Regions from separate parts of the Streptococcus sp. 1621 genome, predicted to be linked through region 2. Evidence: predicted binding sites of a transcription regulator. Region 2 holds the regulator's gene; the other holds the start of a gene.
The links. The regulator NrdR, encoded in region 2, represses ribonucleotide reductase genes. The targets are predictions, from matches to a motif close to ACACNATATATNGTGT.
Positions count from the first base shown of each region.

Region 1 (6,411 bases), on a different contig from region 2:
ATTGCATGGTGTCCAGAAGGGTTAAACCACCAAAGACTTTTCCGACCAAGTCTTTCTCTTTGTTAGATAGCTTTCTCCAGTCATCCAAGTCATTTGACAAGGGAATACGTGTATCGAGCCAGAATTGCTCCGTCAGTTTTTCCCAAGTTGATTTGTCGATGACATCTTCGATGGCATTCCAGTTAATGGCTTTGTAGTAAGTTTCCATTTAAAATCTCTTTCTGTGTTTAGTATTGCGAACTCACAATTATTTCTACTTTACCATAATTCTATAGGAGTATCGCACAAAAAGTCGGAAGCCCGACTTTTAAAATGTTACATAAATTATGTTATGACCTAGTAGATTTGATTTTATCAGTGCTGCTTAGGGAAAAATAGTGTTTCTATGCTAGAAACTAAATTACACAGCTTTCACATTGGTTAGCACCGACTTCTCCACCGTCATCTGTAAAGGTACGGACGTAGTAGATAGACTTGATTCCCTTGTTAAAGGCATAGTTACGAAGGATGGACAAGTCACGTGTCGTTTGTTTATTTTCCCTCTTCCATTCGTAAAGGCCTTTTGGAATGTCACTACGCATGAAGAGGGTGAGTGAAAGTCCTTGATCCACGTGTTCAGTCGCAGCAGCGTAAACATCGATGACTTTACGCATATCCATATCGTAGGCAGAAGTGTAGTAAGGAATGGTTTCTGTAGACAAGCCAGCAGCAGGGTAGTAGATTTTACCAATTTTCTTCTCTTGGCGTTCTTCGATACGTTGCGTAATCGGGTGGATAGAAGCAGAAACGTCGTTGATATAGCTGATAGAACCATTTGGCGCTACAGCAAGGCGGTTTTGGTGGTAAAGACCATCTGCTTGAACCTTGTCGCGAAGTTCAGCCCAGTCAGCAGCACTTGGAATAAAGACATCTTTGAAGAGTTCTTTAACACGGTCTGATTTTGGAACAAACTCGCCAGTTATATACTTATCAAAGTAGCTTCCCTTAGCATAGTCTGATTTTTCAAAGTTATGGAAGGTAATACCACGTTCACGCGCGATATTGTTTGACTCAACCAAGGTCCAGTAGTTCATAAGCATAAAGTAGATGCTTGTAAACTCAATAGACTCAGGCGATCCATATTCAATCAATTGTTGGGCAAGGTAGCTGTGAAGTCCCATAGCACCAAGACCAAAAGTATGAGCTTGGCTATTTCCATAGTCAATCGTAGGTACAGCCACGATGTGTGAACTATCTGTAACGAAAGTAAGGGAACGAACCATAGCACGGATAGAACGACCAAAGTCAGGTGAGGTCATCATGTTGACCACGTTGGTTGAACCAAGGTTACATGAAACATCTGTTCCCATTTGAAGGAATTCTTGAGCATCGTTGATCAAGCTTGGTTCTTGGACTTGAAGAATCTCAGAACACAAGTTACTCATGATAATCTTTCCATCAACAGGATTTGCACGGTTAGCCGTATCAATATTGACTACATAAGGATAACCAGACTCCTGTTGCAATTTAGAGATTTCAGTTTCCAAATCACGCGCCTTGATTTTTGTCTTGCGAATATTTGGATTTGCGACCAATTCATCGTATTTTTCAGTAATGTCGATGTAGTTGAAAGGTACACCATACTCTTTTTCGACAGAGTAAGGGCTGAAGAGGTACATTTCTTCATTTTTACGCGCCAATTCGTAGAATTTATCTGGTACTACAACACCAAGTGATAGGGTTTTGACACGAACTTTTTCATCGGCATTTTCTTTCTTAGTTGAAAGGAAGGCGATGATATCTGGGTGAAAGACATTGAGGTAAACAACACCGGCACCTTGACGTTGACCTAATTGGTTTGAGTAAGAGAAGCTATCTTCGAAAAGCTTCATAACAGGAACGACACCTGAAGCAGCTCCTTCATACCCCTTGATAGGAGCTCCAGCTTCACGAAGGTTGCTGAGGGTAATTCCCACACCACCACCAATACGTGAAAGTTGAAGAGCTGAGTTGATAGAACGTCCGATAGAGTTCATATCATCTGTCACTTGGATTAGGAAACAAGATACCAACTCCCCACGACGAGCACGTCCAGCATTCAAGAAGGAAGGAGTAGCAGGTTGGTAGCGTTGGTGGATGATTTCATTGGCAATATCGATTGCAACAGATTCATTGCCATCAGCGAAATAAAGGGCGTTAAAGAAGACACGGTCTTCCATACTTTCAAGATAATATTCACCGTCGTTAGTCTTTAAGGCATATTGATTGTAAAATTTATAAGCTGCCATGAATGACTTGAATTGGAAGTTTTGGTCTTTGATAAATTGAGCCAATTCTTCCAAGAACTCTGGACGGTATTTCTTGATAAAAGCTGTTTCGATGTAGTTGTGTTCAATGAGGTAGTTGATTTTATCAGTAATTGAATCAAAAACCATAGTGTTTGGAACGACATTTTCGTTAAAGAAGGCATCCAAGGCTTCCTTATCTTTATGAAGCATGATTTGTCCATTAACAGGACGGTTGATTTCGTTATTGAGACGGAAGTAAGTCACGTCCTCAAGATGTTTTAATCCCATAAAATTTCCCTTATCTAATTACAAAAGAAAGGCCTCTAAGTTCGCCCTAGAAGCAGTTTCTTCTGGATGATGTACTAAGATTATGCTAATTGTTTCAGTTTTCCTGGTTGGAAACCTGAAAAGACTTCAGTTGGTGTTTGGATAACAGGAGCTGCGCTAAAACCGAGCTCTTTAACTTGATCGATATACTCAGGTTGCTCATCAAGATTGATTTCACGATAAGAGACATTATTACTGTCCAAGAAACGCTTGGTCATTTTACATTGGACACAATTGTTTTTAGAATAAACGGTTACCATTGTGTAACTCCTCTTCAAAATTTAATACTATCTTAGTATATCAGAAAATAAAATTTTGTCAATGATTTGAACTAAATATAGTGGTCAATTTTTCTACTTAAGCTCACAAAACACAATATGTAGTGTTTGCTTTATAAAACAGCAATGATTATCGTATAAATCGTTTTTAAAGAAACTATATCCTGTGTTTTGTTATCTAGGATAGAAGATTTTCAGCAAGTTATCTGAAAAGAAATTGAAGGAAAATCCAGAAAATGCTTGAAAAAAATCCTAGAAGATGGTATAATACCAAATTGTAAGGGTTATCACATATAACTCAAAAAAAGAAAGAACAAAAGGAGAGTCAAACTATGGCTTCTAAAGATTTCCACGTAGTGGCAGAAACAGGTATTCACGCACGTCCAGCAACATTGTTGGTACAAACTGCTAGCAAATTTGCTTCAGATATCACTCTTGAGTACAAAGGTAAATCAGTTAACCTTAAATCAATTATGGGTGTTATGAGTCTTGGTGTTGGCCAAGGTGCTGACGTAACTATCTCAGCTGAAGGTGCAGATGCAGATGACGCTATCGCTGCAATCTCAGAAACAATGGAAAAAGAAGGATTGGCATAAGGGAAATGACAGAAATGCTTAAAGGAATCGCAGCATCTGACGGTGTTGCAGTTGCAAAAGCATATCTACTCGTTCAACCGGATTTGTCATTCGAGACTATTTCAGTCGAAGATACAAACGCAGAAGAGGCTCGTTTGGATGTTGCTCTTGAAGCTTCTCAAAACGAGCTTTCTCTTATCCGCGAGAAAGCTGTAGGTACGCTTGGTGAAGAAGCGGCTCAAGTTTTTGACGCTCATTTGATGGTTCTTTCTGACCCAGAATTGATTGGTCAGATTAAAGAAACAATTCGTGCTAAGAAAGTCAACGCAGAAGCAGGTCTTAAAGAAGTGACTGACATGTTCATCACGATCTTTGAAGGTATGGAAGACAACCCATACATGCAAGAACGTGCAGCGGATATCCGCGACGTGACAAAACGTGTATTGGCAAACCTTCTTGGTAAGAAATTGCCAAACCCAGCTTCTATCAATGAAGAAGTAATTGTGATTGCGCATGACTTGACACCATCTGATACAGCTCAATTGGACAAAAACTTTGTAAAAGCTTTTGTAACAAACATCGGTGGACGTACAAGCCACTCAGCTATCATGGCACGTACACTTGAAATTGCAGCTGTATTGGGAACAAATAATATCACTGAAGTAGTGAAAGACGGTGATATCCTTGCCGTTAACGGAATTACTGGTGAAGTGATTATCAACCCAACAGATGAACAAGCGGCAGAATTTAAAGCAGCTGGTGAAGCTTATGCTAAACAAAAAGCTGAATGGGCACTTTTGAAAGATGCTCAAACAGTGACTGCTGACGGTAAACACTTCGAGTTGGCCGCTAATATCGGTACTCCAAAAGACGTTGAAGGTGTTAACAACAACGGTGCTGAAGCTGTTGGACTTTACCGTACAGAGTTCTTGTACATGGATTCTCAAGACTTCCCAACAGAAGACGAGCAGTATGAAGCATACAAAGCTGTTCTTGAAGGAATGAATGGTAAACCAGTGGTTGTTCGCACGATGGATATCGGTGGGGATAAGGAACTTCCTTACTTCGATATGCCACATGAAATGAACCCATTCCTTGGATTCCGTGCCCTTCGTATCTCTATTTCTGAAACTGGAGATGCAATGTTCCGTACACAAATCCGTGCCCTTCTTCGTGCTTCTGTTCATGGTCAGTTACGTATCATGTTCCCAATGGTTGCCCTTTTGAAAGAATTCCGTGCGGCTAAAGCAGTTTATGAAGAAGAAAAAGCAAACCTTCTTGCTGAAGGTGTTGCAGTTGCGGATGATATCCAAGTTGGTATCATGATTGAAATCCCTGCAGCAGCCATGCTTGCAGACCAATTTGCTAAAGAAGTAGACTTCATGTCAATTGGTACAAACGACTTGATCCAATACTCAATGGCAGCAGACCGTATGAACGAGCAAGTTTCATACCTTTACCAACCATATAACCCATCAATCCTTCGCTTGATCAACAACGTTATCAAGGCAGCTCACGCTGAAGGTAAATGGGCTGGTATGTGTGGTGAGATGGCTGGTGACCAAAAAGCTGTTCCACTTCTTGTCGGAATGGGCTTGGATGAATTCTCTATGTCAGCAACATCTGTACTTCGTACACGTAGCTTGATGAAGAAATTGGACACTGCTAAGATGGAAGAGTACGCTAACCGTGCCCTTACAGAGTGTTCAACAATGGAAGAAGTCCTTGAACTTCAAAAAGAATACGTTAACTTCGATTAATGTGATTAACCTTGTAACCTAGTTGCAAGGTTTTTTGCTACATTTTGGAAAAGTATAGTCCTATAAAGTCCACTTTTCAATGGTTCAGAGGCATGGTATAATAGGGGAAAGTAATTAGAATAAGAGAGAAACCATGTCTAAAGAAATTGATATTGAGTATTACCACCAATTAGCTTTGCAAAAGCAGAAGGAACATCGCAAAGTTTTAGCCAATCTAAAGAAAAAACCTCCTAAAAACCTAGACAAGATTGCCCAGCAGATTCACCAAGAAGTTTTTGCTGAGATTGATTGTACTGCCTGTGCTAACTGTTGTAAGACTTTGGGACCCGACTTTAAAGAAGCGGATATTACACGAATTGCCAAGTATTTTAAGATGAAATTACCAGCTTTTGAAGCGGAGTTTCTGCAGGTAGATGAAGATGGAGATAAGGTTTTCAAATCCATGCCCTGCCCATTTTTAGGAGGAGATAACCTTTGTTCTATCTATGACGTTCGTCCAAAGGCCTGTCGTGAATTCCCTCATACTGACCGCAAAAAGATCCATCAAATCAACCATTTGACGATTAAGAATACCTTGACCTGTCCAGCAGCCTATCTCTTTGTTGAGAAATTAAAGGATAAGTTGTAGAGATTTAAAGGATAAAAAATCTCTAATAATAACTAGTAATATGAAGGGAGTACTCCTGTGCCTAGACCGAAAACAAAAGAGGATCTAATGCTGGCCTCTAAGGAAAACTATGAAAAGCTCAATCGTTTCATCTCCCAACTAAGTGAAGATGAGCTACAGACTCCATTTGATTTTTCAAGAGACCCAAAGAAAAAAGAAGCTCACTGGAAAAGGGATAAAAATCTACGGGATGTCTTGATCCATCTTTATGAATGGCATCAGTTGCTTTTGACTTGGGTTTATTCTAATCAAAAAGGTAACGAAAGACCTTTTCTCCCTGAACCTTATAATTGGAAAACTTATCGAGAAATGAATGTCGCTTTTTGGAAGAAGCACCAGAAAACCTCCTTAGAAGAAGCGACTAGACTCCTAGAACAATCACATAGGGAGGTTTTAGAGTTGATAGAAGTTTTTAGCAATGACGAACTCTTTACCAAAGGTGTCTATAAGTGGACGGGTGGGACAAGTCTAGGTTCCTACTTTGTTAGTAGCACGTCAAGCCACTATGATTGGGCTCTGAAAAAACTCAAAGCTCAT
Region 1 is NZ_VMLJ01000049.1:14,092-20,502, forward strand. It holds gene nrdF (class 1b ribonucleoside-diphosphate reductase subunit beta) at 1-208, opposite strand, end outside; gene nrdE (class 1b ribonucleoside-diphosphate reductase subunit alpha) at 396-2,555, opposite strand; gene nrdH (glutaredoxin-like protein NrdH) at 2,636-2,854, opposite strand; gene HT697_RS09665 (phosphocarrier protein HPr) at 3,205-3,468, shown strand; gene ptsP (phosphoenolpyruvate--protein phosphotransferase) at 3,474-5,207, shown strand; gene HT697_RS09675 (YkgJ family cysteine cluster protein) at 5,341-5,835, shown strand; gene HT697_RS09680 (ClbS/DfsB family four-helix bundle protein) at 5,893-6,411, shown strand, end outside.
Region 1: a site for NrdR is predicted at 2,965-2,980, ahead of nrdH (glutaredoxin-like protein NrdH). Genes of this name have one in related genera too.

Region 2 (14,225 bases):
AATATCAAAAAAGAAATAAGTCATCAAAACATCACGATAAACCAAAGCAAGAAAAAGCAAAGTAAGCAAGACATAAACAAATTTATGCCTTGCCAAAGTTAAGAGAGGAATCTTCATAAATTATACCTACTTTACGAATTAATTTGGTGACCAACTACCTGAAATGGCAGCTGATAAATCCCACCAATTTTGTCTTGCCATATCTGCTGCATAAACATAGCCAACCGTTGCCCAATTACCATGAGTTGAACGAGTACCACAGGTTGTTAACGATTCTCCACTACGAGCTTCTCCATTAGAATTTACTATACGATGCTTAACAGTCATGGGATGTAAATTTCTACAAGGATTTAAGTTCATGATATATTCCGCACCTTCATTTTCTTTGGTCAAATAACCTGTTCTCTTATAACTGGTAGTAATAACAAAATTACTAAAAGCACCTATCTGATTTGCTTCTACGAAAGTAGTTCCAACAGCACTTATCATTAAAACAGGAATAACCATTTTCAATAATTTTTTAGTTTTCATTTTTTCTGTTTCCTTTCATTTTTTATTCAAGAAGATTCCTTATAACTTCTATTTTAAATATAGACTTATTCTAAACGATGGTATATCATACAAATTCCTCCTTTACTTAATTATGTATGGACTCTAATTTCTTTATCCCCAAAACCACGTTTCAAACCAGATAAGTTGAATCCAACTCCAAATCAAAGATATAATAAATCCAGAGTTTTTCGGTAAATTCTTCAAATATTTTTTAAAGCCCATGACTTTTTCCCTCCTTTTTGATATAATAATACCACCTTTTTCTACGTTTTTTATAAATGTAGAAAATATTCACATTTACCTAGGAGGAACAATATGAGATGGGATTATGGACAAATTTTTAAAGAAATTCGAAAGTCAAAAGGATTGACCCAACAAGATGTATGTGGACAAGTCATACATCGAACAACTCTAACAAATATTGAACACGGTAAAGTTATTCCCAGTTTTGAAAACATGGTATTTCTTCTTGAACAAATTGATATGAGCTTAGCAGAATTCAAGTATATATGCAACGAATACCATCCTAGTGAAAGGCGAGATATTATTGTAGAGAGCCAAAATCCGTCTACTTTTCAAGATACTAGAAAAATGGTTGAACTCACTGAGAAGTGTCAAAAATATCTTAAGACACATCACGATGTTCCTATTCAAAATATCTATCGTCATACAAAAATTGTCACAGAGTTACGAACTAAAGGATTCAAAAACAACCACGTCTTGAAAGATTTGTATGAAGAAATTTGGGACTATCTTGAACCTATGGATACATGGTACATTAGTGATTTGAAATTACTTGGAACCATTCTCTTTTTCTTTCCTTCTGAAAATCTTCCCCTTCTTATTGATAGAATTATGAAAACCATCGAGAAATATAAATACTTCCGAGAAACAAAAGTATTTTTATCATCTTTTTTAGCCAATCTCTCCACTGTATATTTTCAACATCATTTATTCAAAGAATGTGAAACAATCACCCTACAACTTTTGGTATTAGCAGAAGAATTAAAAATATACGATATTCTTGGATTTTCTCAAGTACGCTTGGGAATACTACAACATAACTCCGATTTGATTGATAAAGGAATAACCTTATTACGACTAACCAAAGAAGAGTCATTAGTTAAAATACTCGAAAAAGAAATTAATGATTTTTCAAACCTATAATTTATAATAATTCTTATCGTTTTATTGTAGTAGATTGGAATAGAATGTGAACGAATCAATCAGGGGATCTAAAGCATTTTATACCAATGTTTTATAAGTTGTATTGTATTATTCCATATTCAATCCACTATACAAGACGAACACTTCTCTCAGGTTTCACGATTAAAATAAAAACGACTGTATCTATAGCTCCATAAACAAATCATAGATACAGTCATTTTTTAGTTCCTACACCTTCCTTTATTCACGCCTTTAGACTTCCCTAGTTCTCGTCTCAAGCGAAGCATTTTTTTGAAACAGAAATAAGTTAACCTATTCAGACCAATAGCTAGCAGAATAAAAAGAAACCAAATGCCCCATAACTTGATATCTGTCAAATTTCTCAAGACGATATTGAAAAACAGAACTGAAACAACTGCCCAAGCAAGGCTAAAAAGAGCATAGAGGGGAATGTAAAACCAGTAAAAATAGTAAAAAATTGGGAAAAATTTACTTTCTCTATTATCCTTTTCAATCCAGCTGAAAAAGTAAAACCAGGGAAATAAGATTATAAATTTAAACAAATGTTTCATCGACACCTCCTTTTTGATAGCGTTTTCTATTATTTTATTATATCAAAAAAATCTGGAAATGTCATTCCAGATTCTACTTTTTTATTTACGCTTTCTTGCGATGAGATGGATTGGAGTTCCCTCAAAGACAAAGGCCTTGCGGATTTGATTTTCCAAGAAACGCAGGTAAGAAAAGTGCATAAGCTCTTCTTCGTTGACAAAGATAACAAAGGTTGGTGGTTTGGTTGCCACTTGGGTCGCGTAGAAAATCTTAAGACGTTTTCCTTTGTCTGTCGGTGTTGGGTTGATGGCAATGGCATCCATGATGACATCGTTCAAGACAGCTGATGGAATACGTGTGTTTTGACTTTCACTGATTTGCTTGATCATCTCAGGAAGTTTGTGGAGGCGTTGCTTGGTCAAAGCGGATACAAAGATAATCGGGGCGTAAGGCAAGTATTGGAACTGCTCACGGATATCTTCTTCCCAGTTTTTCATGGTGTGGTTGTCTTTTTCAAGTGTATCCCACTTGTTGACCACGATAATCATCCCTTTACCAGCTTCATGGGCAAAACCTGCGATACGCTTATCGTATTCACGGATGCCTTCTTCCGCATTGATGACCATCAAGACCACATCAGAGCGGTCAATAGCTCGCATGGCACGCATGACAGAGTATTTCTCAGTATTTTCATAAACCTTACCAGACTTACGCATACCAGCCGTATCAATCATAGTAAATTCTTGGCCATCTGTATCTGTAAAGTGGGTATCAATGGCATCACGTGTTGTTCCAGCAACAGGACTAGCAATAACACGGTCTTCTCCCAAGATAGCATTGATCAAGCTTGATTTTCCGACGTTAGGACGACCAATCAAACTAAACTTAATGACATCTGGGTTTTCTTCTTCATATTCATTTGGAAGATTTTCTACAATAGCATCTAGCACATCCCCTGTACCGATACCATGGACAGATGAGATAGGCAATGGTTCACCCAAACCGAGGGCATAGAAATCATAGATATCATTTCGCATCTCAGGGTTGTCCACCTTGTTAACCGCGAGGATAACTGGTTTGTGGGTCTTATAAAGCTTACGGGCTACGTATTCGTCCGCATCGGTAATTCCTTCCTTACCAGACACCACAAAGACGATAACATCAGCTTCTTCCATGGCAATTTCTGCCTGGTGCTTGATTTGTTCCATAAAAGGAGCATCGACATCATCGATTCCTCCTGTATCAATCATGCTAAAGGAACGATTGAGCCACTCACCCGTTGCATAAATACGGTCACGTGTCACTCCTTCGACATCTTCTACAATGGAGATTCGCTCACCAGCGATCCGATTAAATAGGGTTGATTTCCCAACATTGGGACGTCCTACAATGGCAATAGTTGGTAGGGCCATAATTTCTCACTTTCTACAATAACTTCTTCTGTTCAAGATTTTTTCTAGTTGAGCTTGGTTCAGCTTGACCAAACTGTTCTGCTAGGCGCTGACTCCAGCTTGTGGTCGCACGCGCCCCAGCATAGTCCGCCTGTACACGGTCATAAGCCTCAATCACATCAACTGTTTGTTCCTGATATTCTTCCTCAAATACCACTTGAGTCAATGGCAAGCGAGGTTTGACTTCATGTTCTTCATTTGGCACACCTAGTGCCATCCCAAAGACAGGATAGGTGTAGTCAGGCAGGTTAAAGAGCTCTGCCACTTCTTCTGACTTGTATCGAACCAAACCGATAATCACACCACCATAGCCCAAGCTTTCAGCTGCCAGCAGGGCATTTTGTCCAGCAAGAGCTGCATCGACCGAACTAATCAAGAGACTTTCTACACCTTGTGGTTGGAATGAGTCAGTATGAAGCTGGGCTCCCTTTTCTGCTCGGTTCAAATCTCCGACAAAGAGAAGGAAAACAGCTGACTGGCGAATGGCTTCTTGAGGCACCAATTCATACAAGGCATCTTTCTTCTCTTGACTTCGTACCACAACAACAGAGTAGGATTGAAAATTCTTCCAAGACGAGGCCATCTGGGCTGCAGTCAGGATTTCAGTCAAGTCTTCCTGAGGAAGGGCTTGCTCCTTAAATCTTCGAACAGACTTATGAGCTTTCATCAGTTTAATCGTTTCTGTCATCGGCGGTTTACTCCTTCTAAACGAGTCTCCTCAGCCAAATAACGGATACGTTCCATGACCCGTCTGGCTTCCCAGGTTTCGTCATTTCCATGTTTCCCTTTAGCAAAATGCTGCTCCAATTCTTCAAAGTTGAAGTTGGAGGTGAAAAAGGTCGGTAAATTTTCCTGCATCCGATATTGAAGAATGACTTGCAGGATTTCATCACGCACCCAAGCTGTTGATTGCTCGGCACCAATATCATCTAAAATTAGGACTTCAGAAAGCTTAATCTCATCCACCAAGGTCTTGACATTACCATCACCGATAGCATTTTTGACATCTATGACAAAGCTAGGATAGTGGAGGAGAGTGGATGAAACACCACGTTTTTCTGATAAATCATGGGCTAAGGCAGCCACCATGAAACTTTTACCCACACCAAAGTCTCCATACAAGTAAAGACCTTTTCGAATAGCTGGATATTGCTCCACGAAGGCTAATAGCTTTTCAAAAACTGGCAAGCGCCCCAAATCATCCAAGTCTACTTGAGCCAAGCTAGCTTGCTTGAGACTGGCTGGCAGATTGATTAACTTGAGACGATTCTTAATAGCCGCTTCTTTTTCAGCCGCGATTAGTTCAGGAGTTTCTTCATAAGAAACATCCGCATAGCCATGATTCATAATCAAAATCGGCTTGTAGCCTTTGGCAATATAATCCGTATCACCACGGAGAAACTTGTCACGCTCGGTGATGTACTGATTAAACTTGGAGATACTGCGATTCAATTCCTCTGGAGTCAAGGATTCTTGCTGGATAAAAGCCGCAACATCAGGATCCTTCATGATTTTCTGGACCAAGTCTTGATAATGAAAACGGCTAGGTTGACGCTTGAGTACGTCTCCGACACTTTCCATCTAATCTCCTCCTTTTTCTAATCGAGCTAATAGTTCTTGTTTCTTACGTTCTAGTTCCAGACGAGTTTCCTCGCTGGTTTCATTCTTATAATCTGGATTGCTCCACTTGGGTACGTTGGACTTGGTATGACTCGGTTTACTGCCTTTTTGAGCCTGATTCTTCTGCCCACGTTCACGGATGCGCAAGACTGCCTCTTCTGCTGAATGGATCTTTTGATAGGCATAGTCATTGGCTACCTTCATGGCATATTTCTCATTGATATTTGCCGAATCCACCTTATTAAAGGTCAATAAAAGAATGATATTGATGACTTCGTCCAGCAAGCCCAAGCCAGCAATCTGTTGCAAGAGTTCTCTTTCTGTTTGGGTAATGGTTCCCTTGCGTGTTTGCTTGATTTCTGCCAAGAACTGCAGGGCAGTTTTACTTTTGGCTTCTTTGATAATGGTTGTTTCCTTAAGACTAAAGTCAGAGGAAATTGGTTTTTGAGCAATTTTTTCACGCATGCGTTTGGTTGAAATAACCTGGGAAACAGCTGTTGACTTAGCCAGTTGATAGGTTTCAAACCAAGTCCATTTTTTCTCCTCAGCAATGGCAAAGAGGTTTAAGACATCGGACTGCTCATCTGCAAAACGAAGCCCATCTCGAGCCATAAGCTGGCGAAAATGGTCCAAGTCAAAATCGTTGGCCACTTTCTTCTTGAGACCAAGGTCTTCTTGACTTCCCTGTTCTGCCAAGTCTGGAAAGACTTGATTGAGTGAGACAGGTATTTCTTCTCCCTCAGCACTCTCAACTTTCAAATCCTCCACAGCCGAGTCGCCAATCTTTTTCTCTAAAAGTCTACGATAAACAGGATGCTCCAAGAAATCTTGACTTGAAAGAGGAGCATGGATAACTATCTGATAGGTATCACCCTTTTGATAGAGGGTCAAGAGATTAAAAGCAGATAGGATTTTCAAAGATTTTAAAAGTCTGTCCATCCCAAAATTGAGATGATTGAGAATGCTTGAAAAAAGGTATTCCTTTCTGCCATTATCCCAAAAACTAATCGTATAAAGATAAAGGCTCAGTGCCTCCTGACCGATAATCGGGAGGTAGCACTGTACCAGAGATGAGATATCTTGCGACACCCGATTATTCTTTAGATAAGAAAAACGGTCAATTGGCTTCATTTATCTTTCCTTTTTCTTTTTAGAGGACTGAGTGATTTGTTGGAGCAAACTCTCTAGCTCACTGACATCCTTAAAACTACGATAGACACTGGCAAAACGCACATAGGTAATCTCATCTAACTCAGCCAACTCCTCCATGACGAGTGAACCAATGTCCTCACTTTGAATTTCATTTTCATTTCGACCACGGAGTTTCTGTTCGATACGATTGACTACCATGTTGATTTCATCACTTGACACAGGACGTTTCTGGGCTGAGCGGATAATCCCATTAAAGATTTTATCTCTGGAGAATTGTTCCCGTGTGCCATCTTTTTTAACAACCACTAAGGTTCTTTCTTCTACCCGTTCGTAGGTTGTAAAACGGTGCTGGCATTCGTCACACTCACGTCTTCTACGAATGGTGTTCCCTTCTTCTGCTTGGCGACTATCGATAACACTTGACTTGGTAGCCCCACATTTTGGACAACGCATCCTTTCCCTCCTTATCGTTTTCTTTTCATTATACCATTTTTTAAGCGATTCCCAAAACAATTCTTCTTTTTGCTTGACAAGTTTTTTGTTTTATTGTATTATTTAATTAAGACAAAAGGATAGGAGAAAGGAGACCAAGATGTCCTGGACATTTGACAACAAAAAACCCATCTATTTACAGATTATGGAGAAAATCAAGCTTCAGATTGTTTCCCATACACTGGAACCCAATCAACAACTTCCAACCGTGAGAGAGCTCGCTAGCGAGGCGGGTGTCAATCCAAACACCATCCAAAGAGCCTTGTCAGACCTTGAACGAGAAGGCTTTGTCTACAGCAAGCGAACAACTGGACGATTTGTGACTGAGGATAAGGAGCTAATCACCCAATCGCGCAAACAATTATCAGAAGAAGAATTGGAACACTTCGTTTCCTCCATGACCCATTTTGGCTATGAAAAAGAAGAACTACCAGGCGTAGTCGGCGATTATATTAAAGGAGTTTAAGCCTATGTCATTACTAGCATTTGAAAATGTATCCAAATCATATGGAGCAACCCCAGCCCTTGAAAATGTTTCCCTTGACATTCCAGCTGGAAAAATTGTTGGTCTCCTTGGACCAAACGGCTCAGGGAAAACAACCCTGATTAAACTAATCAATGGCCTCTTACAACCAGATCAAGGACGCGTCCTCATCAACGACATGGACCCAAGTCCAGCAACCAAGGCTATCGTAGCTTATTTGCCGGATACGACCTATCTCAATGAACAAATGAAGGTCAAAGAAGCCCTAACCTACTTCAAGACCTTCTATAAAGATTTCAATCTTGAACGCGCCCATCATCTACTTGCAGACCTCGGTATTGATGAAAACAGTCGTCTCAAGAAATTATCAAAAGGAAACAAGGAAAAGGTACAACTGATTTTGGTTATGAGCCGTGATGCTCGTCTCTACGTTTTGGACGAACCCATTGGTGGAGTGGATCCAGCAGCCCGTGAGTATATCCTCAATACTATTATCAACAACTACTCCCCAACTTCTACCGTTTTGATTTCTACCCACTTGATTTCGGATATCGAGCCAATCTTAGATGAAATTGTCTTCCTAAAAGACGGAAAAGTCGTCCGTCAAGGTAATGTAGATGATATTCGCTATGAGTCTGGTGAATCCATTGACCAACTCTTCCGTCAGGAATTTAAGGCCTAAGCAAAGGAGATTATTATGTTTTGGAATTTAGTTCGATACGAATTTAAAAATGTTAACAAGTGGTATTTAGCCCTCTACGCTGCTGTTCTAGTCCTTTCCGTTCCCCTGGGAATGCAAGGCCACTACTATAATTATATATCTTTCAAAGATAGCCAACCTTTCCTATTTATCTTTCTGGCTCTCGTCTTTGGTGGCTTGATAATTACACTGGGGATTTCAACTCTTTTCTTGATTATCAAACGCTTCAAAGGTAGTGTCTATGACCGCCAAGGCTATCTGACTTTGACCTTGCCAGTTTCTGAACACCATATCATCACAGCCAAACTAATCGGTGCTTTTATCTGGTCGTTGATTAGCACTGCTGTCTTACTCCTATGTATCTATATTATCTTATTGTCAACAAATTCTAATGAAGTTCAACTTTCTACTCTTCTGTCATTTGTTGGAGAACATTTTACCGGCTTTGGTCTTACTGTCTTATCCTTCCTGCTTAGTACAATTTCATTTATCCTCTGCATTTACTTGGCCATTTCCATCGGACAACTTTTCAACGAATACCGTACAGCACTCGCTGTTGCAGCCTACATTGGTATCCGAATCGTCATTGGAATTATAGAAGTCTTTTTCAATACCAGTGCTAACTTCTATGTCAATTCACTTGCAGGATTTAATGATAATTTCTATATGGGAGCAAGCGTAGGCATTGTTGAAGAACTCATATTCATAGCTATCTTTTACCTCGGAACCTACTATATTTTGAGAAACAAGGTTAATTTGCAATAATTTTAAAATCAAATAAGAAAAACACAGAAAGTCAAATTAATAAAAAATTGATTTTCTGTGTTTTTTAGATTATTGCTAACTAATTTTGGTTTTAGCCAACACCAATAACAATTATTGACTCTAGAATACATAGAATCATGGTTATAATCATCTTTTTATTCATATAAACAACCTCACTTTCTTTTTTATATATGATATAATATTTTGAAAACATACTAAAAAATTTCCATATAAGCAATTGAGGTGACAGAAATGAAAAATTACGGAAAAATTTTTAAACAATTTAGAGAATCACGTGGATTAACATTAAAAGATGTTGCAAAACATGGTCTATCTACATCACATATTTCTAGATTTGAAAGAGAAAATTCTGATCTGACGATTGGTAAATTTATGCAAGCATTAGATGCTATTAATATGCCTGTTGAAGAATTTATGTATGCTGCAAATGACTTTCATCGGGATGAAATAAATGAATTATTAGAGCAAATTCGACTTCTAAGCTCTAAAAGAGATATTTCAGGAATGGAAAAACTACTTATTTCTCAACTTGAAAAGACTACAAAAAGAGAGAAATTCTATACTCTGAATACCATTCTAGTAAAAATTCGCTTACAAGATTTGTCAGAAAAAATCTATTACCATGAATCTGATATTAAATATCTATCTGACTATCTTTTTTCTGTGGAATACTGGGGATGCTATGAATTACTTTTGTTTATGAATACTATAGATGTATTATCTCACCCTACTATGATGTGCTTATCAAGAGAAATGTGTCAACGTTCCGAATTCTACAGAGATTTACCACATTATCGTAGATTGCTTGCCACCATGTTACTAAATGGATATATCACGTGTATAGAAAGAGAGGAATTTTTAGATTCTTTATATTTTAAAAAGCAACTAAAACATTGTTATTTTACAGAAACTGAGATATATGAAAAATTAGTTTTTCACTATGCCGAAAACTTATATACTTTAAAAAAAGACAAAAATAAACGTTCTGTTTTAGAAATGAGAAAGTGCATAGCAACAATGAAGTTAGTCCACAGCGATAGCTTAGCAAAAAAATTTGAAAAACATTTAGCAAAGGTAATAGAAGAACTGAAATAATTTTCTTATATGGGAAAATTTTTAATTATTATTTCAAAAAGAGTATCATTAAATCATCAAATTAAGGAGGTGAAAATATGAGAACAGTGCAAATTATTGACCTTGAAGATCTATTAGATACAGATCAAACTTACTCCGTACCAGGTCATTGTGGTCCAAGCCATTCTTGTGGTGGCGGACGATAGTTTTCTATGAGACGAGTTCTCACTCGTCTCCTTTATTTTATAATGGTGATATTATGCTAAAAAAAATATATACTAATATTGGAGATTATTATTTCGATAGTGAGAAATTCACATTATCTACTTCTTCAGTAGAGGGAACTACCTCCTATAAGCCCCCCTACATCCCCAAAAATGTTTTACAAAAAATTGTTATTAACATATCTAACAGTTGCAATTTATCCTGTTCTTACTGTTATGCGGATGGTGGAAATTACGGCATGGATAATAAAATCATGACTCTAGATACTGCTGATAATATTATTAACGAAGTCAAATTTAGAGGTATAACACAAATTAATAGACTTATCCTATTTGGTGGAGAACCTTTTCTTAATACTCAATTATTCGAATACATTATTAAAGAATTTTCCAAATTTACAACTATACTTAAAATAGAAACCGTGACTAACGGAACAATACTAAATAATAATGTTAAAAAAATAATAGATAATTTCCAACCATATCTAACTATTAGTTTAGATGGTCCAGAATTTATACATGATAAATTAAGAGGTAAAGGTAGTCATCGTAAAACTACTAAATTTATCCACTATTTAAAAACTATAAACTACACTAATTTTGAAATTGCTTCAACATACACTAGACTACATCAATTACATTCTCTAAGTAGAGATGATATTTTCCAATATTTTACAAATATGGATGTACACTTTAACATCAATGACGTATTTAGTAAAAATAAGGTGCTTGTGGTTAAAGAAATGGAAAAAAGCTTAGTAGATAGGAAAAAATTCATTACTGATTCTATAAATAATATTGTTGAAAATAATGAAAAAGCTTTTATAAGTCCCATCCTATATGATGTTTTAATTTCTATGATTTATAAGAGTACTAATCATACATTCTGCGACGATATAGATCCTTCAAATACCATAACTTTTGATGTTGATGGTAGCAAAAAATTGTGTTTTAGATTTTGGGGAACTCATAATAGCTCTAAAGCAGAGCTATTTAATAATAAAGAATACTTCCAACAATGTAAAGATTGTTGGTGTAAAGGTATGTGTCTTGAATGCGTTGCTAATATCATTGATGGTTATTCTTCAGTAATTAACGAAGATGGACAATTTATAGAATGTCATAAGCCTGAATTAATGGAATATTGTATTAAAGAAATCATTTATCTTTCACAAGATCAATCCAAAATATCTAAACTCGTTAATAATTTCAAAAGGTTTATCCGCTATGCTTAAAAATTTCTTTTCCAAGAAACACCTCATACTTTACTTCTTTTCTATTGCGATTACTTGGCTGGAAGCAATTATCACACCAGCCCTTGTTCAGAATATTGTTACCAGTTTTACCAATCAAGAGCTAGGCCTTCTTTGGAAAGTTTTGATTTTGGGAATCCTTGGAAACCTCATCCTCTTACTAGGCTTAGCTGGGAAACGCTATTACTACGCTCGTTTGATTACTGACTTCAAATATGGAATCAAGAGTGCTATTTTCAAGCGATTTTTAAACAGTTATGAGATTGATGAAAAGGATATTTTGTCCGACCTAGAAAATGACGTCAAGCAACTAGAAGAAAGCTATATTGAGCCAACGGTCATCATCATTTCTTCTCTTGGCTTCACAACTGTGTCCATTCTCTATGCCCTATGGACTAATTTTTACCTAGGCTTGATTTTCATCCTCTTCTACTCCTTTCCTGTACTCTGCAGTGCTATCGGATCAAAGCGTTTGGACTCACTTTCTGAAAAGCGGTCCACTGTTAACCAGAGCTACTTAGCAAGCTTGACAAATTTTATTGGTGGTAGCCAACAAATTCGCCATTATCAGGGACAAGACTACTTTTTTACTCGCTACCAAAAACAATTACAAACCAGTCTAGATGCCGAAATCAACTATGAAAAACAACGCACTTTAAACAGTCTCTTGATCAATAGCATCGATGCCTTTTGTTCTGTCACACCAATCGTCATCGGTGGCTTTATGACCTACTATAATTATTTAGATGCGGCGAGTTTTGTGGCTATCTATCTAGTTTCCCATAATATCGGCTATCAATTCCAAGAGTTGGCTTACTTTACCAACACCCGAAAAGCGACTCGAACTCTTCTCAACAAATACCAAAAACTTTTGAACCAGTCTGATCCCATCTCGCCTAGAAGCATAGAAAATATTTTCCCTATCCAACTTGACACCATCTCCCTTGAAAAAGAGGGGAATAGCCTCTTGTCTCCGATTTCCATACACATCAAGCAAGGAGAAAAAATTGCCATTATCGGGGAAAGTGGCTCTGGTAAAACAACCCTGCTCAATATCATTCATGGAGAAGAGACACCAACAAGTGGTCAGATTAGCTTTGCTGGTCAGAACCTGTCACGTCAAGAAATCACAAGTATTAGTTCCTATATTCTCCAAGATAGCCATTGCTTTGACACGCTATCTCTGGAAGACAATATCCTTCTAGGACTGGATAAAAATCCAGAGACTTTAAATCATATCCTCAAAAAAACAGGATTAGAACATTTGAAAAATCGAACGCTCAGTAATGATAGTCTATCTGGTGGCGAGAAGCAACGCCTAGAAATCGCTCGCGCCCTCTACCATGATAGCCAACTCATCTTAGCAGATGAGATTAAGGCCAATCTTGACTCGGAAAATAGCAGAAAAATTAGCGACTTGCTTTTCTCCCTACCTCAAACAGTCATTGAAGTCATTCACCACTACACAGAAGAGGACTTAAAGCACTATGACCAAGTCATTCACTTAAGCAAAGAAAAGTAGTATTCTTCGAAAATCGCTTCAAACTATGTCAGTTTGACCTACAAACCCAACACTTTGCTTTGAGCAACATGCAGCTGACTTCCTAGTTTGTTCTTTAATTTTCATTATCCCTTGTGCATTTCCTTGAAATTTTCTGAAAAAATAGTAAACTGGTATGTAAGAAGTCTATTTCGTGGAGTTTAGGATGAAATTATATGTTCAATTAATGATTCTCTTTGTGATTTCTCTAATCGGAGAGGGGATTTCCAGTTTCTTTCATTTGCCCATACCAGGCAGTATTATCGGTTTGATTATTCTCTTTCTAGCCCTGCAGTTCAAGTGGCTGAGAACCAGACATGTCAACATGGTTGGGAATTTCTTGCTGGCCAATATGACCATTCTCTTTTTACCGCCAGCAGTGGGAATCATGGAGAAGTTTGATGTGATTGCTCCCTATCTTTTGCCCATTGTTTTGATTGTCTTTTTTGCAGCAGTCATCAATATTATCCTTATTGCCTTGGTGGTTCAGTTTATCAAGAGACGATTTGAGGGAGATTATGAGAAAGGAGATGCCAAATGAGTGAATTTGTTTCCAATCCCCTGTTCGGGCTTGCCCTATCTATCCTAGCTTATCTAGTGGGAATGCTGATTTACAGACGTTTTCCCCATCCATTGACAACTCCCCTGCTTTTGTCGGCTATTTTTATCATTATTTTTCTTAAGGTGACAGGTATTTCTTACCAAGATTACTACCAAGGTGGGGTTTATCTGAACAACTTGATTGTTCCGTCTACAGTGGCTCTAGGGATTCCGCTTTATAAGAGTTTTCACCTGATGAAGCACCATGCTCGGAGTATTCTCTTTGGTAGTCTGTTAGCAGTAGTGGTCAATACCTCTTTCACAGCCCTTGTGGCAAAAATATTTGGAATGGACTTTTTCCTAGCCATTTCTCTCTTTCCTAAGTCAGTAACAACCGCCATGGCAGTAGGAATTACAGAAAAATTGCAAGGTCTGACGACCGTGACCTTGGTGGTTGTAGTGGCGACTGGGATTTTAACCAGTGTCATCGGACCAACCCTTTTGAAGTGGTTGAAAATTGACGATCCAGTAGCTGTTGGTCTTTCCCTTGGAGGAACAGGCCATGCAGTCGGAACAGGGACAGCCTTCCGATACGGCTCTGTAGCAGGAGCTATGGGTGGTTTGGCTATCGGTGTCAC
Region 2 is NZ_VMLJ01000011.1:2,332-16,556, forward strand. It holds gene HT697_RS02180 (hypothetical protein) at 1-117, opposite strand, end outside; gene HT697_RS02185 (hypothetical protein) at 139-531, opposite strand; gene rgg1518 (Rgg/GadR/MutR family transcriptional regulator Rgg1518) at 868-1,719, shown strand; gene HT697_RS02195 (hypothetical protein) at 1,941-2,291, opposite strand; gene der (ribosome biogenesis GTPase Der) at 2,373-3,683, opposite strand; gene HT697_RS02205 (NADPH-dependent oxidoreductase) at 3,697-4,410, opposite strand; gene dnaI (primosomal protein DnaI) at 4,407-5,303, opposite strand; gene HT697_RS02215 (replication initiation and membrane attachment family protein) at 5,304-6,473, opposite strand; gene nrdR (transcriptional regulator NrdR) at 6,474-6,947, opposite strand; gene HT697_RS02225 (GntR family transcriptional regulator) at 7,087-7,452, shown strand; gene HT697_RS02230 (ABC transporter ATP-binding protein) at 7,457-8,152, shown strand; gene HT697_RS02235 (hypothetical protein) at 8,168-8,935, shown strand; gene HT697_RS02240 (Rgg/GadR/MutR family transcriptional regulator) at 9,188-10,051, shown strand; gene HT697_RS02245 (radical SAM protein) at 10,290-11,489, shown strand; gene HT697_RS02250 (ABC transporter ATP-binding protein) at 11,482-13,029, shown strand; gene HT697_RS02255 (CidA/LrgA family protein) at 13,214-13,588, shown strand; gene HT697_RS02260 (LrgB family protein) at 13,585-14,225, shown strand, end outside.